DNA from 3 places in the Pantoea sp. B9002 genome. Region 2 is predicted to be linked to each of the others. Evidence: predicted binding sites of a transcription regulator. Region 2 holds the regulator's gene; each other region holds the start of a gene.
The links. Region 2 encodes Fur, which represses iron uptake genes when iron is present. Its sites were predicted from a motif close to ATAATAATGAGAACNACTATCAA; they were not measured.
Positions count from the first base shown of each region.

Region 1: the regulator Fur is predicted to act here: its motif matches at 3,008-3,030, upstream of efeU (iron uptake transporter permease EfeU).
Region 3: the regulator Fur is predicted to act here: its motif matches at 2,565-2,587, upstream of HX773_RS01725 (isochorismate synthase).

Region 1 is NZ_JACAPA010000004.1:72,662-77,699, forward strand. It holds gene putA (trifunctional transcriptional regulator/proline dehydrogenase/L-glutamate gamma-semialdehyde dehydrogenase) at 1-934, opposite strand, end outside; gene putP (sodium/proline symporter PutP) at 1,383-2,867, shown strand; gene efeU (iron uptake transporter permease EfeU) at 3,089-3,922, shown strand; gene efeO (iron uptake system protein EfeO) at 3,977-5,038, shown strand, end outside.
Region 2 is NZ_JACAPA010000011.1:283,038-288,075, forward strand. It holds gene glnS (glutamine--tRNA ligase) at 1-1,624, shown strand, start outside; gene HX773_RS09995 (hypothetical protein) at 1,860-2,255, shown strand; gene fur (ferric iron uptake transcriptional regulator) at 2,316-2,765, opposite strand; gene fldA (flavodoxin FldA) at 3,120-3,650, opposite strand; gene ybfE (LexA regulated protein) at 3,788-4,063, opposite strand; gene ybfF (esterase) at 4,231-4,995, opposite strand.
Region 3 is NZ_JACAPA010000002.1:220,160-225,197, forward strand. It holds gene HX773_RS01720 ((2,3-dihydroxybenzoyl)adenylate synthase) at 1-1,345, opposite strand, end outside; gene HX773_RS01725 (isochorismate synthase) at 1,356-2,537, opposite strand; gene fepB (Fe2+-enterobactin ABC transporter substrate-binding protein) at 2,714-3,679, shown strand; gene entS (enterobactin transporter EntS) at 3,674-4,924, opposite strand.

The sequences.
Region 1 (5,038 bases), on a different contig from region 2:
TCGACGCCTTGCCTATGGCGTGAATCGCCTGCTGGTAGGAAACCAAATACGCTTTGGCATCGCTGGCCGTCAGCGCCGCTTCGCCCAGCATGTCGTATGAGTAACGGAATCCTTTCTCTTCCAGTTTGCGCGCATTGGCCAGCGCTTCGGCGATGGTTTCGCCGGTAACAAACTGCTCGCCCATCAGGCGCATCGCCATGTCCACGCCTTTGCGGATCAGCGGTTCGCCACTCTTGCCGATAATGCGATTGAGTGAGCGCGACAGGTTAGCTTCGTTATGGGTGGAGACCAGACGGCCGGTAAACAGCAAGCCCCAGGTGGCGGCGTTGACAAACATCGACGGGCTGCGGCCAAGATGCGATTGCCAGTTGCCGTTGCTGATTTTGTCGCGGATCAGCGCATCACGCGTCGGCTTATCCGGAATACGCAGCAGCGCTTCCGCCAGACACATCAGCGCCACGCCTTCCTGCGAGGAAAGCGAAAACTCCTGCAGCAAACTTTGCACCATGCCGGCGCGGCCGGTTGCACCTTTCTGGTGACGTAACTTATCGGCAAGGCTGTAAGCCAGCTGATGGGTTTTCTCCGCCAGCGGGGCAGTGAGACGCGCTTGTTCCAGCAGCATCGGCACCGCATCCGTTTCCGGACGACGCCATGCGGCGGTGATCGCTGAGCGGCTGACCGACTGCGGTAAAATATGTTCGGCGAAGTCGAGGAAAGGTTGCAGCGCCTCGTCGGGAACGCTTTCATCACCGGCGGCATCAATCAGCAATTGCGGGATTTCAGGCACGGATTCACCGGCTTCCAGCTGCTCCAGATAGTTAAAAATTGCCTGCTTGATCAACCAGTGTGATGTGCGGTCAAGTTTCTGTGCCGCCAGTTTAATGCGATCGCGGGTGGCTTCGTCCAGCTTCACCCCCATGGTGGTGCTTGCCATGATGTCCTCGTCCTCAAAAATAGTGATTCAACGCTTGCGTGGCAGCAATATCACCTATGTTGCAACTTTGTGCAACCAGGTTAAATGTGACCTCGGTTGCACGATTTAAACCGCTTAGAATGTTAAACCGATAAATACGGCATGAAACTTGCTGCAAGAAGCTCGCCAAAGTTGCAACTGCCTGCAACAAGACGGTTCTTGGATCAGTAAAGGTGCAACTCAAACTGTGAACAGGCGCAACCTGTTGGCATTTAAAAAGCGAAGGAAGGTGAAACCGGTGTGACAGCTGTGTTAAATGCATTGTGCGCACCGACCCTTTGCGGCAGGATACCGCGCCTTAAGGGAAATCGCTTTCTCTGGATGCGGTGAAATCATGCTGCTGTCCCGTTCCGACAGCGCTGACCAAAAAGATTTCTCTTAATGGATCAAATAATAAGTGGAGAGACTCATGAGTGTAAGTACACCGATGTTGGTGACCTTTGTAGTGTATATCCTTGGGATGGTGCTAATCGGGTTCATCGCCTGGCGATCAACCAAAAGCTTCGACGACTATATTCTCGGCGGACGCAGTTTAGGTAGCGTCGTGACCGCGCTCTCTGCTGGCGCTTCCGATATGAGCGGCTGGTTATTGATGGGCCTGCCGGGCGCCATTTTCCTGTCTGGCATTTCCGAAAGCTGGATCGCCATCGGCCTGATTATTGGTGCATGGCTGAACTGGCGCATCGTCGCCGGTCGTCTGCGCGTGCAGACCGAGCATCACGATAATGCGTTAACCCTGCCGGACTTCTTCTCCAGCCGCTTCGAAGATAACAGCAAACTGCTGCGCGTTATCTCGGCGGTGGTGATTCTGATCTTCTTCACTATCTATTGTGCGTCTGGCGTGGTTGCCGGTGCGCGTCTGTTCGAAAGCACCTTCGGCATGGATTACCAAACCGCATTGTGGGCCGGTGCGGCCGCCACCATCCTCTATACGCTGGTGGGCGGTTTCCTCGCGGTAAGCTGGACCGATACCGTGCAGGCCAGCCTGATGATTTTTGCGCTGATTCTCACGCCGATTATCGTGATTGTTGCCGTCGGCGGACTCGATGATTCACTGGCGGTGATCAGGGCGAAGAGCCTCGAAAACCTCGACATGCTGAAAGGGCTGAACTTTGTTGCGGTGATTTCGCTGCTCGGTTGGGGGCTTGGCTACTTCGGTCAGCCGCATATTCTGGCGCGCTTTATGGCGGCAGATTCGCATCACACCATCCGCAGCGCGCGTCGTATCGGTATGACCTGGATGATCCTGTGCCTCGGTGGTGCGGTTGCGGTGGGCTTCTTTGGTATCGCCTACTTCGAGAACCATCCTGACCAGGCGGCGGGCGTAAGCCAGAACGGCGAGCGTATCTTTATCGAACTGGCGCGTATTCTGTTCAATCCGTGGATTGCCGGTATCTTGCTCTCGGCGATTCTGGCGGCGGTGATGTCGACCTTAAGCTGCCAGCTGCTGGTGTGCTCCAGCGCCTTGACCGAGGATCTCTACAAAGGCTTCCTGCGTAAAAATGCCAGCCAGAAAGAGCTGGTGTGGGTAGGGCGCTTGATGGTGCTGGTGATTGCCTTGATCGCTATCGCGCTGGCCGCCAATCCGGAAAACCGCGTGTTAGGTCTGGTGAGCTATGCGTGGGCAGGCTTTGGTGCCGCCTTTGGTCCGGTAGTGCTGTTCGGCGTATGCTGGAAGCGTATGACACGCAACGGTGCGCTGGCCGGTATGGTGATTGGCGCGCTGACCGTGTTGCTGTGGAAAGATTACGGCTACGCAGAATTGTATGAAATCATTCCAGGCTTCGCGTTCGCCAGTATCGCGATTGTGGTGTTCAGCCTGCTGGGTCGCGGCCCATCAGAAGCGGCGCAGCAGCGCTTTGCCGCCGCCGAAGCCCAATACCAAAGCAAGTAATCCCGTAGGGTCGCCATTTATGGCGACCTCATTCCCACTTCGCTAAACACCCAGGTGCGCATCAATGCGCACCCCACAAAACCCGCTCCCCCATCCGCAAAAACAAAATTAATTTCCTGCAGTGACTTGTATTTCTCCCTTCAGTAATGATAATCACTATCGTTCGCACTTTACGTTTTTTTACCTAAGGTTTACCCTTCTTAAAATTCAAGAGGTTGGTGATGTTCGTTCCCTTTCTCATCATGCTGCGCGAAGGTCTGGAAGCAGCGCTCATCGTCAGCCTGATTGCTAGCTATCTCAAACGCACCCAGCGCACCCAATGGTTTCCCGCCATGTGGGCCGGCGTATTTATCGCTGCCGCGCTCTGTCTGGCCTTAGGCATCTTCATCAATGAAACCACCGGCGAGTTCCCGCAGAAACAGCAGGAGCTGTTCGAAGGCATTGTCGCGGTGATTGCCGTGGTGATCCTGACGTCGATGGTGTTCTGGATGCGCAAAGTCTCACGCAATATCAAAGCCACGCTGGAAAAATCGGTTGATCAGGCGTTGCAGAAGCAGGGCAGCAGCGGCTTCCCGCTGGTGCTGATGGTGTTTCTGGCGGTAGCGCGTGAAGGGCTGGAATCGGTGTTCTTCCTGCTGGCCGCCTTCACTCAGGATGTGGGATATGCGCCGCCGCTCGGCGCGGTGCTCGGCCTCGCAACTGCCGTGGCGCTGGGCTTTTTGCTCTATTACGGCGGCATTCGCCTGAATCTGGCGCACTTTTTCCGCTGGACCAGCTTGTTCATTCTGTTTGTTGCGGCTGGACTCTCCGCCGGTGCCATTCGCGCCTTCCATGAAGCCGGATTGTGGAATCACTTCCAGGATGTGGCGTTTGATATGAGTAACACGCTCTCAACGCACTCGGTGTTCGGCACGCTTTTGGAAGGGATTTTGGGTTATCAGGAAACGCCAAGTGTCAGCGAAGTGGCGGTGTGGCTTGCCTATCTCATCCCGGCGCTGCTGCTGTTTTTCTTCCCGGCCCGGCCTTCAGTCAACGCGGCACGTACCACACGCTGAAATTTAATCAGGCGCGATTGCGCGCCTGTTCTTCCATGTAACAGGGATATCACTATGACGATTCGCTTCCGCCGCAAGGCGCTGTTGGTTGCTATGCTGGCGCTTTCCGGTGCCGCTTCTGCTGCTGCCGTCCCGCAAGTCACGGTCACCGTGACGGACAAACAATGTGAGCCGATGTCGCTCAACGTGCAGGCCGGTAAAACCCAGTTCATCATCAAAAACAACAGCCAGAAAGCGCTGGAGTGGGAGATTCTGAAAGGGGTGATGGTGGTGGAAGAGCGTGAGAACATCGCGCCGGGCTTCAGCCAGAAACTCACCGCCAATCTGGAAGCGGGCGAATATGACATGACCTGCGGCCTGCTCAGCAACCCGAAAGGCAAGCTGGTGGTGAGCGGTGATGCGAAGAAAGCAGCAAACGGTAAGCCGGATGTGCTGGAGCTGGTTGGCCCGATCGCCGACTACAAAGTCTACGTGATGAATGAAGTGAAAGAGCTGGTAGCAGGCACCAAAGCGTTTACCGATGCGGTGAAAGCCGGCGACATCGAGAAAGCCAAAGCGCTGTTCGCACCCACGCGCGTGCATTACGAGCGTATCGAACCGATTGCTGAGCTGTTCTCCGATCTCGATGGCAGTATTGATGCGCGTGAAGATGACTTCGAAAAGAAAAACGAAGATCCGAAATTCACCGGTTTCCACCGCCTGGAAAAAATCCTGTTCGCCGATAACACCACCAAAGGTGCGGAAGAGTTTGCCACTAAGCTGAATCAGGACGTGCTGGATCTGCAAACCCGCATCAGCGAACTGGCGTTCCCACCGGCGAAAGTGGTCGGCGGCGCGGCCGGTCTGATCGAGGAAGTGGCCTCCAGCAAGATCTCTGGTGAAGAGGATCGTTACAGCCGTACCGACCTCTCTGACTTCCAGGCCAACATCGATGGCGCGCAGAAAATCGTTGATCTGCTGCGTCCGCTGCTGCAGAAAAACAATCCGCAGCTGCTGGCGAAAGTGGATGCTAATTTTAAGAAAGTGGACGGCATTCTCAGCAAATATCGCACCAAAGACGGCTTTGAATCGTACGAAAAACTGACCACCGCTGACCGTAACGCGCTGAAAGGCCCG
Region 2 (5,038 bases):
CATCGACGAAGATTTGGCGAGCGGTAAGCACAACAGTGTGCATACCCGTTTCCCGCCTGAGCCCAATGGTTATCTGCATATTGGCCATGCGAAATCTATCTGCCTGAACTTTGGTATCGCGCAAGACTACCAAGGTCAGTGCAATCTGCGTTTCGACGACACTAACCCAGTAAAAGAAGATCTGGAGTTTGTCGAATCCATTAAGCGTGACGTGCAATGGCTGGGCTTTGAGTGGAGCGGCAACATTCGTTACTCCTCAGACTACTTCGACCAACTGTTCAACTATGCGGTTGAGCTGATCAATAAAGGTCTGGCTTACGTTGATGAGCTGTCGGCGGATGAGATCCGTGAGTATCGCGGTTCCCTGACGGCGCCGGGCAAACACAGCCCATATCGCGATCGCAGCGTGGAAGAAAACCTGGCGCTGTTCCAGAAGATGCGCGATGGCGGTTTCGAAGAGGGCAAAGCCTGTCTGCGTGCCAAAATCGACATGGCGTCCAGCTTCATCGTGATGCGCGATCCGGTGCTGTACCGCATTAAGTTTGCCGATCATCATCAGACTGGCAGCAAGTGGTGCATTTACCCGATGTACGACTTCACCCATTGCATTTCGGATGCGATTGAAGGCATTACGCACTCTCTCTGCACGCTGGAGTTCCAGGATAACCGTCGTTTGTACGATTGGGTGCTGGATAACATCACCATTCCGGTCCATCCGCGTCAGTATGAGTTCTCACGCCTGAATCTGGAATACGCGGTGATGTCGAAGCGTAAACTGACTCAGCTGGTAAGCGAGAAAGTTGTAGAAGGCTGGGACGATCCGCGCATGCTGACCGTTTCGGGTCTGCGTCGCCGTGGTTACAGCGCCGCTTCTATCCGTGAATTCTGCCGCCGCATTGGCGTGACTAAGCAGGACAATATCGTAGAGATGGCTTCACTGGAGTCGTGTATTCGTGACGATCTCAATGAAAACGCGCCACGTGCGATGGCGGTGATGGAACCGTTGAAGGTGGTGATTGAAAACCTGCCTGCCGGTTATGAAGAGATCATCACCATGCCAAATCATCCGAACAATCCGGAGATGGGCACGCGTGAAGTGCCATTCAGCCGTGAAGTGTGGATCGATCGCGCAGATTTCCGTGAAGAAGCCAATAAGCAATACAAGCGTCTGGTGCTGGGTAAAGAAGTCCGTCTGCGTAACGCCTATGTGATCCGTGCCGAGCGCGTGGCAAAGGATGATGAAGGTAATATTACCTGCATTTACTGTACCTGCGACGTCGATACGCTGAGCAAAGATCCAGCTGATGGACGTAAAGTGAAGGGCGTGATCCACTGGGTTTCCGCTATTCACGCACTGCCGGCGGAATTTCGTCTCTACGATCGTCTGTTTAGCGTGCCAAATCCGGGCGCGGCTGAGGATTTCCTCACCACCATCAACCCGAACTCACTGGAAATCAAACAGGGCTTCGTTGAGCCAGGTTTGCGTGCAGCGGATCCGATGGCGCCGTACCAGTTCGAACGCGAAGGCTATTTCTGTGCTGATAGCGTCTATTCACAGCCAGCCAAACTGGTGTTTAACCGCACCGTGGGTTTGCGTGATACCTGGGCAAAAATCGGCGATTAATAGTTTTAGTCGCTAGCACGATAAGATCATGAAAGGGCGAGCAATCGCCCTTTTTTATTATCTCTATTTGGCAAGATACGACCTTTTATGCTGCCCGCCTCAATCCGCCTTTAATTCCCTATTTGCGACTATTCTGACTTTAGAAAAATTAACCCATTTGCCAGTGTGAAAAACTTTTTTTCAGGTAGGCTATGCGCTCTCAGACGTTGCTCCGCGGCTTATCTAAGGAAAAAAAATGACAAGTCTCGCCCAGGAAGCCAGGCATAGCGTGGTGGTTTTACATCAGCTTATCGAACGTATTTTCAATCAGGCAGAAGGCAGCGATGACAGTATTGATCTGTTTTTGTCGCACTTTCATCCCGAGTTCAAAATGGTCACGCCGCAAGGCAAACGATTGGATCTCAATGAAATGGAAGTGCTGTTTCGCCAGTTGCAGGGGCAGCGCGAAGGGATGCGCATTGCTACCAGTGAGCACGCCATCATCTCGCAGCAAAGCGAGGAAGTGACGATTCAGTATCGTGAATTACAGATGATGAACGGCATCAATCAGAGCCGTATTTCACTGGCGGTACTGGATTGCAGCACCGCCATTCCGCGTTGGCGCTACTTACAAGAAACGCTCGTTGCCTGATTTCAGGCATAAAAAAACCGGCTCAAGCGCCGGTTTTTTTATACTGCATAGCACACTTAATTACTTATCGTGGAGCGTATCGTCTTCGCGGCAGTCTCCCAGAGCACAGTGACCATACAGGTACAGGCTGTGGTTGCTGAGTTTGATACCGTGGCGAGTGGCAATTTCACGCTGACGCGTTTCGATTGATTCATCGCTGAATTCGATAACTTTGCCACAATCCAGGCAGATCAAGTGATCGTGGTGATGCTGCTGAGTCAGTTCGAAGACAGATTTACCGCCTTCAAAGTTGTGACGGGTTACAATGCCCGCGTCGTCAAACTGGTTAAGAACGCGATACACCGTTGCCAGACCAATCTCTTCGCCCATATCAATCAGGCGCTTATACAAATCTTCCGCACTGACGTGATGGGACTCGGGGCCGGGTCCCTGAAGCACTTCCAGAATTTTCAGTCTGGGTAGCGTGACTTTCAGGCCAGCCTTCTTCAATGCGGAGTTGTTGTCAGTCATGCGGATATTGTCCTGTTACTTTGCTAGTCACTTGCGGCGCAGGGGCCTTGAATGTTTAGGTCAACGCGCATTCTCATTTGCGTCTCATTATAGAACTCAAGCAGTGAAATGAAAACCAAGGCAACGTCCTTAATCACCAAAGGTTGTAAGGATATCGTCACTAACGTCTTCAAGACGCTTGGGTTTTGGATTCCATTTCACTCAGCCTCATTCTACTGCCAGAGGAATAAGCGGATGACCATTGCGGGTATTCTACAGATTTGCGGGGAAAAGTTAAAAAACCGTAGCTATTATTTTTATAGGAAATTCCGTTGCCCGATGTGAGGCAGTGTGCACATCGGGCAGAGCAGGGAATTAAGCTTCAATAATCTCTTTCAGCTGCAGCTCGTCGAAGATCTGCTTCACCCACTTCTCAACGCGTTCGTTGGTCAATTCTGGCTGACGATCTTCGTCAATGGCCAGACCAAGGAAGTTTTTGTCATCGGCCAGGCCTTTAGAGGCTTCGAAGTGATAGCCTTCGGTTGGCCAGTGACCAACGATCACCGCACCGTTCGGTTCGATGATGTCACGGATGGTGCCCATCGCGTCACAGAAGTACTCGGCGTAATCTTCCTGATCGCCACAACCAAACAGCGCTACCAGCTTGCCATTGAAATCAATCTCTTCCAGCGTCGGGAAGAAATCATCCCAGTCACACTGCGCTTCGCCGTAATACCAGGTTGGAATGCCCAGCAGCAGGATGTCGAACGCATCGAGATCTTCTTTGGTGCTCTTAGCAATGTCATGCACTTCGGCGACATCTTTACCCAGTTGTTTCTGGATCATCTTTGCAATGTTTTCAGTGTTGCCGGTATCGCTGCCGAAGAAAATGCCTACGATTGCCATGGGTTAGGTAACCTCTTGAATCCTGATTGTGAAAGTAAGTCAGTTGACTGCACAGTTATGCGAATAATAGCAGACCGGTAAAAAGTGCGGAACTTGTAAAGCCGTGACTTTGTGTTCCAGCGTGCGGTCTTCGCGCGTTACGACAGTTTGAGCTGTGCCAGCAGCATTTGTTCAATCAATTCGCTGCGACTGATGTTCTGCTGATCGGCCAGCGTGCTGAGCGCGTCAACCGCCTCGCTCGACATCTTCAGCTCAACACGACGCAGCCCACGCACTTTATCGCGCTTGAGCTGATTACGTTTGTTGATGCGTAACTGTTCATCACGCGTCAGCGGGCTGGTTTTCGGGCGACCAGGACGCCGCTCGTCTGCGAAGAGATCAAGCGTAGTGCGGTCTGTCTGTTCTTTTGCCATGGTTTGTAAAACTGAGTGGGCGCGAACGGCGGAAAGGCGCTGCGCGATTAAAACATTATCGGCCCGACCACGGCGAAAAAATATCCGTGGCAAATTTTTAGCGCGACATCATACTCCAGCGCCTTCCCTGACGCCAACCCTAAAGCGCAAGCGGCAAGCTTTTGCTTTTACAGGTTAAAAAAACGCCGAACGGCGCGTAGCACCGCATCGGGTTTCTCGGCGTGCACCCAATGTCCAGCGCCGCTGATCACATGTGCATGCGCCTGTGGGAACTGACGCAGCAGCGCATCGCGATGCTGATTATCCAGATAAGGCGAATCGCCGCCGCGGATAAACAGTGCCGGATGCGGCCACGCAGGAATCTCTTCCCAGCCGGAAATGGTGCTGTAATTATCCCACAGCACCGGCACATTAAAGCGCCATTCGCCCTCTGCGAAAGACTTGAGGATGAACTGGATCACGCCTTCTTGATCAATATGCTGACGCATCACTTCAGCGGCTTCGCTGCGGCGCGTGACGCCCGCGGCGCTCACGGCGCGAATAGCGGCAAAAATTTCGTCATGGCGGCGCGTTTGGTAATCAACGGGCGCGATATCGATCATCACCATTTTTTCGATACGTTCCGGCGCGATGGCACTGAGCGCCATGGCGATTTTGCCGCCCATTGAGTGGCCAATCACACCCGCGCGATCGATATGGTGCGCATCCAGCGTTTCGACGATGTCCTGCGCCATTACGTGATAATTCATCTCATCGCTACGCGCCGACAAGCCGTGGTTACGCACATCCACCTGCAGCGTCGGACGTGCATCACGCACCCCACGCGCCAGCACGGCAAGGTTATCAAGGCTGCCAAAAAGACCATGGATTAACAGAATCGGTGTGGCATCGGGGGCAGATTGTTCAGTTTGCAGACGGGCGTTCAAAATCATGGCTAAAGTTCTTACGGTTGTGACCTTGGCTTAGGTTATCATG
Region 3 (5,038 bases), on a different contig from region 2:
CGATCTCTTCCGCGGCGATCTTCTCGCCACCGCGATTGATCTGATCCTTTTCGCGCCCTTGCACGGTGATGTAGCCCTGCGCGTCGATCTCAATCAGATCGCCTGAACAGTAAAAACCGTTGGCATCGAAGCTGGCGGCGTTATGTTCCGGGCTCTTGTAGTAGCCACGGAAGGTGTATGGGCCGCGCGTCATCAGGCGGCCGATGGTGCCAGTTGGCAGCGCGTTGCCGTGTTCATCGGCAACCCACACTTCGTCGTCTTCAGAGATCGGGCGGCCTTGCGTGGTGAGAATGATGTTCTCATCGTCGCCAAAGCGCGTGTAGTTCACCAGACCTTCGGCCATGCCGAACACCTGCTGCAGCTGACAGCCAATTTCACGCTGAATACGTGCCGCCAGGGTTTCGCCCAGCTTGGCGCCGCCCACCTGAATGCGCTGCAGCGAAGCCAGCTGTTTATTGCTGCCCCATTCCTGAATCGCCTGTAGCCACAAACTCACCGCCGGCGGCACCAAACCGGTATCGGTGACCTGATGCTTCTCAATCAGCGGGAAACAGAGCGTGGCGCTGGGATCGGCAGCCAAAATCACCTGACCACCGGCATAAAACACGCCGAGCGAACCTGGTGAGCTCATGGCAAAGTTATGCGGCGCGGGCAGGGCGATGAGATAGCGCGTATCGGCGGTCACTGCGCAGATCTCATCACTGGCGCGAATGCTGTAGTAATAGTCGTTGTGGGTGCGCGGAATCAGCTTCGGCGTGCCGGTGCTGCCGCCGGAGAGCTGGAAAAACGCCACTTCATCGGCGGCGGTTGGCGTGGCGACGAAATCACCCGCGGCTTCCGCCATCAGCGCTTCCAGCGTGTTTTCCGGCTGGTTGTCATTACGCAGAATTACCTGCTGCAGCGAAGGCTGCGCGGCGCACAGTGCGTTGATAAAGCTATCGTCAGCAAACAGCGCGTGAGTGCGATCAGCAATCAGCAGCTTAGGTTCGATCTGCGCCGCATAGGCGTTCAGTTCGGTGCGCTGATGGCTAAACAGCGCGAATACCGACGCCACGCCGAGCTTAAACAGCGCAAATACCGTGACATAAAAATCGGCCACGTTGCCAAGCTGCACCAGCGCAGTATCGCCGTTTTGCAGGCCACGACGCTGCAGCGCGGCGGCCAGGTTGCTGCTCAGCACATCCATTTCGCGATAGCTGATCTGACGATCGCCATCAATCACCGCAATGGCATCGTTATGCTGCTGACGCGCCAAAATATCGGTCATCGGCACATCCAGCCAGTAGCCTTTTTCGCGGTAGCGCGCAGCCAGATCGTCCGGCCAGCGAGTATAGGGAATGCTCATGCTCTTTCCTTTATTGCAGTCCAAAGGCGCGCAGCATGGTATCCAGCTTCACGCCGGTTTCACGCCACTCTGATTCAGGTTGGGAGTCGGCAACGATGCCCGCGCCGGCAAACAGGCGCACACGCGTGCCGTGCACGGTGCCACAGCGGATGGTGACCACCCATTCGCCATTGCCTTCGCTGTCGCACCAGCCGACGATGCCGCCAAACAGTTGGCGATCAAAAGGTTCCAGCTGCTGAATGAGCTGCTGTGCGCGCTGATGCGGGAAGCCGCTCAATGCTGGCGTGGGATGCAACAGGCAAGCCAGCGACAGCGCATTTTCGCGCTCATCCTGCACTTCACCGTCAATTTGCGTGGCGAGATGCCACAGCGTGGCGGTGGTGATCAGCGATGGGATAGTTGGCACCGACAGCAAACGGCTGCGCGCTTGCAGCGTGTCACGCATCGCATCCGTTACCAGTTTGTGTTCATGACGATCTTTGTCTGATCCCATCAGCGATTCACCGGCCAGGCGATCCAGCTGCGCATCGTGATGATCGCGGCGCGCCGATCCGGCCAGCGGACAAGAGCTAAAATCGCGCCCCTGTTTGCGCAGCATCAGCTCCGGACTGGCGCCAATCAGCGCACCGCCTTGCGGCAGCGGCAGATGGAAATGGTAGCTGTTGGGGTTCTGCGCAATCACGCGCTGCATCAGCGCTGCGGTATCAACCGGCTGTTCGGTAACGATATCCATCAGACGCGACAGCACCACTTTATCCAGATCGCCGCGCTGCGTGGCCGCCACCGCATCTGCCACCATCGTGGTAAACACATCGTGATCCGGCACTGCGGTGCGACGCCGCACCTGCGGCAGATCGCTGACATTTTCCGGCAGCGCGTTTTGCAGGTCAGCGCGATTAAACGTTTGATAGGATTCAGGAATAAACAGCGCAGCGGGCTGGCTGACGTCAAACGGGATCGCCCCGACCAGAATCGGATTGTCGATGCCCTGTTTTTTCGCCGCGGCAAAATGCTGACGCAGCTGTTGTTGGAAATCACCGTCCAGCGACGCGGCGTCATCTACCGGCGCGGTAATGGTGGTATAGCATCCTTGCGTTGCCAAACTACGCCACGGCGAGGTAAAGAGGAAACCACGGCTTAGCGCGGAATAATCCTTCAGCCAGGCATTTTCAAACGTGGAAGATTCCACCATAATTTTCACCTATAAATGATAAGATTATTAAGAATGATTATCATTTTTATTATGGGCCTGTAACCTACGTCGATTGGGCAAAAGTGTCAATCCATTCGCGGGATTTCAGCTGCGTTTAGACGTAATCAGGCGCTGACGCTAAGCAGGGCAATATGCTAAAAAGTGGACCAAAACTTATGAATAAATGCGGTTTTTGGGGCATTGCAGCCCTTATATGTGTTTTCCAGATTTTCACCAGCGTCGCCCATGCCGAACAAGGTTGGCCGCGCACCGTTCAGGGTGCCAACGGATCGATCACGCTCAATCACGCGCCGCAGCGCATTGTCTCGACCAGCGTCACGCTGACCGGATCGCTGCTGGCCATTGATGCACCCGTCATTGCTTCCGGCGCGACAGCGCCGAACAGTCGTCTGGCCGACGATCAGGGTTTTTTCCGCCAGTGGAGCGATGTTGCTAAAAAGCAGCATCTTCAACGTCTGTACATCGGTGAACCGAATGCCGAAGCGGTTGCCGCCCAAGCGCCGGATCTGATCATCGTTAGCGCCACCGGCAACGATTCTGCCATCAAGCTTGCCGAACAGTTTTCGGCTATCGCACCAACGCTGGTGGTCAATTACGACGACAAAAGCTGGCAGGATGTCGTCACGCAGTTAGGCCAGGCGACCGGGCATGAAGCGCAGGCGGCGCAGCGCATTAAAGCTTTCGACGATCGTGAAGCGGCGCTGAAAAAAGCCATCACGCTGCCACCGCAGCCGGTCTCCGCAATGGTGTGGAACGGCGGCGGACGCGCGGTCAATGTGTGGACCGCAGCTTCGGCGCAGGGCAAGCTGCTGGAACAACTTGGCTTTACCCTGGCGACGCCACCGGCGACGGTTGAGCAGGGACACAGCATGGGACAGCGCAAAGACATCATTCAGCTGTCGGGCGAAAACGTTGCCAGCGGCCTGACCGGTAAAACCTTCCTGCTGTTCGCCGCTGACGATAAAACCACGCAATCGGTGCTGAGCAATCCGTTCCTCGCGCAAAACGCGGCGGTGCAAAACAAGCAGGTTTACGAGCTGGGCGTTGATTCATTCCGCCTCGATTACTACAGCGCCAGCAATCTGCTGGCGCGTCTGGAAAAGCTGTTCGTTAAATCATGATGCCTGTTCCGCCAGCTCTGGTGCTGGCGGATGGTAACGACGTAAACGGCCCATCACCAACCACATCACGATGCCGAGCAGCGCCGCCGCAAAGCCAAATACCGCGGCGGCCTGTGGTGGCAGCAACCATGAACCCATCGCGCCAATTACCGCTGCACCAATCGCATCGCCGGTCACGTTCTGTGCGGTCCACAAGCCGTTGATGCGGCCCAACAGATGATCTGGCGTTAATGCCTGAATCATCGCGTACTGTACCAGGCTGTTGATGGCGCTGAAGTAACCGAAAGCGACTAAACAGGCTAACGCCAGCGGCAGATTCGGCATCAGGCTAAACAATCCCAGCGCGACAAACGCCGCAATCGCACTGCCGAGCACCAGCTGTCCGGGATGCGCGGCGTGTTTCAGTTTACCGCTGGTGAACGCGCCGATCGCTGCGCCGAGCGGCACGGCGGCATACATCAGGCCAAGCTGGTCAGCGCTCACTGACCAATGCGGCGCGAGTGACGGATAAAGCACGCGCACCGCGCTGGCCAGCGTGACCAATGCGCCAATCAGCGCCACCATGCCGACAATCGGACTGGCGAAAAGAAACTGCACGCCAGCGGCGAGGGATTTCAGCGGATGTTCACGCGGCTGCGGCGGAGGCGGCAAGGTCGGCAGTTTCAGCAGCGTTAACACGGTAAGTAAGGTGCCAAAGGCAGCGAGTGCGTAGTTCCACGTCACGCCGCCGTGGGCAATCACCAAACCGGCAATCGCGGGCGATAAAATCGAGCCGAAGCGCACCGTCAACATGGTGATAGCGCCCGCCTGCATAATGTTTTCCCTGCCGACCAGCGCGGGCGTCGCCGCCAGCAGCGCGGTAACGCCAATCGCGCCGAAAAAGCCATCCCAGAAACCCAGCAGATAAACCGCGATCAAAGAGGGTTCCGGTAGCGCGGCGTTGATGGCCAGCGCGATAAAACCTAAGCCGCAGGTCGATCGGGCAAACAAAATCAGCTTTTTGCGTTCATGGCGATCTGCCAAAACGCCGCCGGTGAGCAGGCCGATAAACATGCCGGCAGCGGCCAGCGTCACCGCCAAGCCCACCAGCAGCGGTGAATGGGTCATGTGCTGAATCTGTACCGGCACCGCCACGGCGAGCATGCCGAGCGCGACAATCGAGATAAAACGCGCGATAAACACCGCGCGAAAAGCCGGATGGGTTTTCAGCAGCGAGAGATCGATAAAGTGGGAAGATTTGTTCATGTGTTCGCCTTATTGCACCAATTTTCCTCATCGTCCGCGAGGCGAGTCATGGTAACATAGCTAAACGCGAGTAATAACGATAACCATTATCAAGTTACATCGCGCATGCGACGA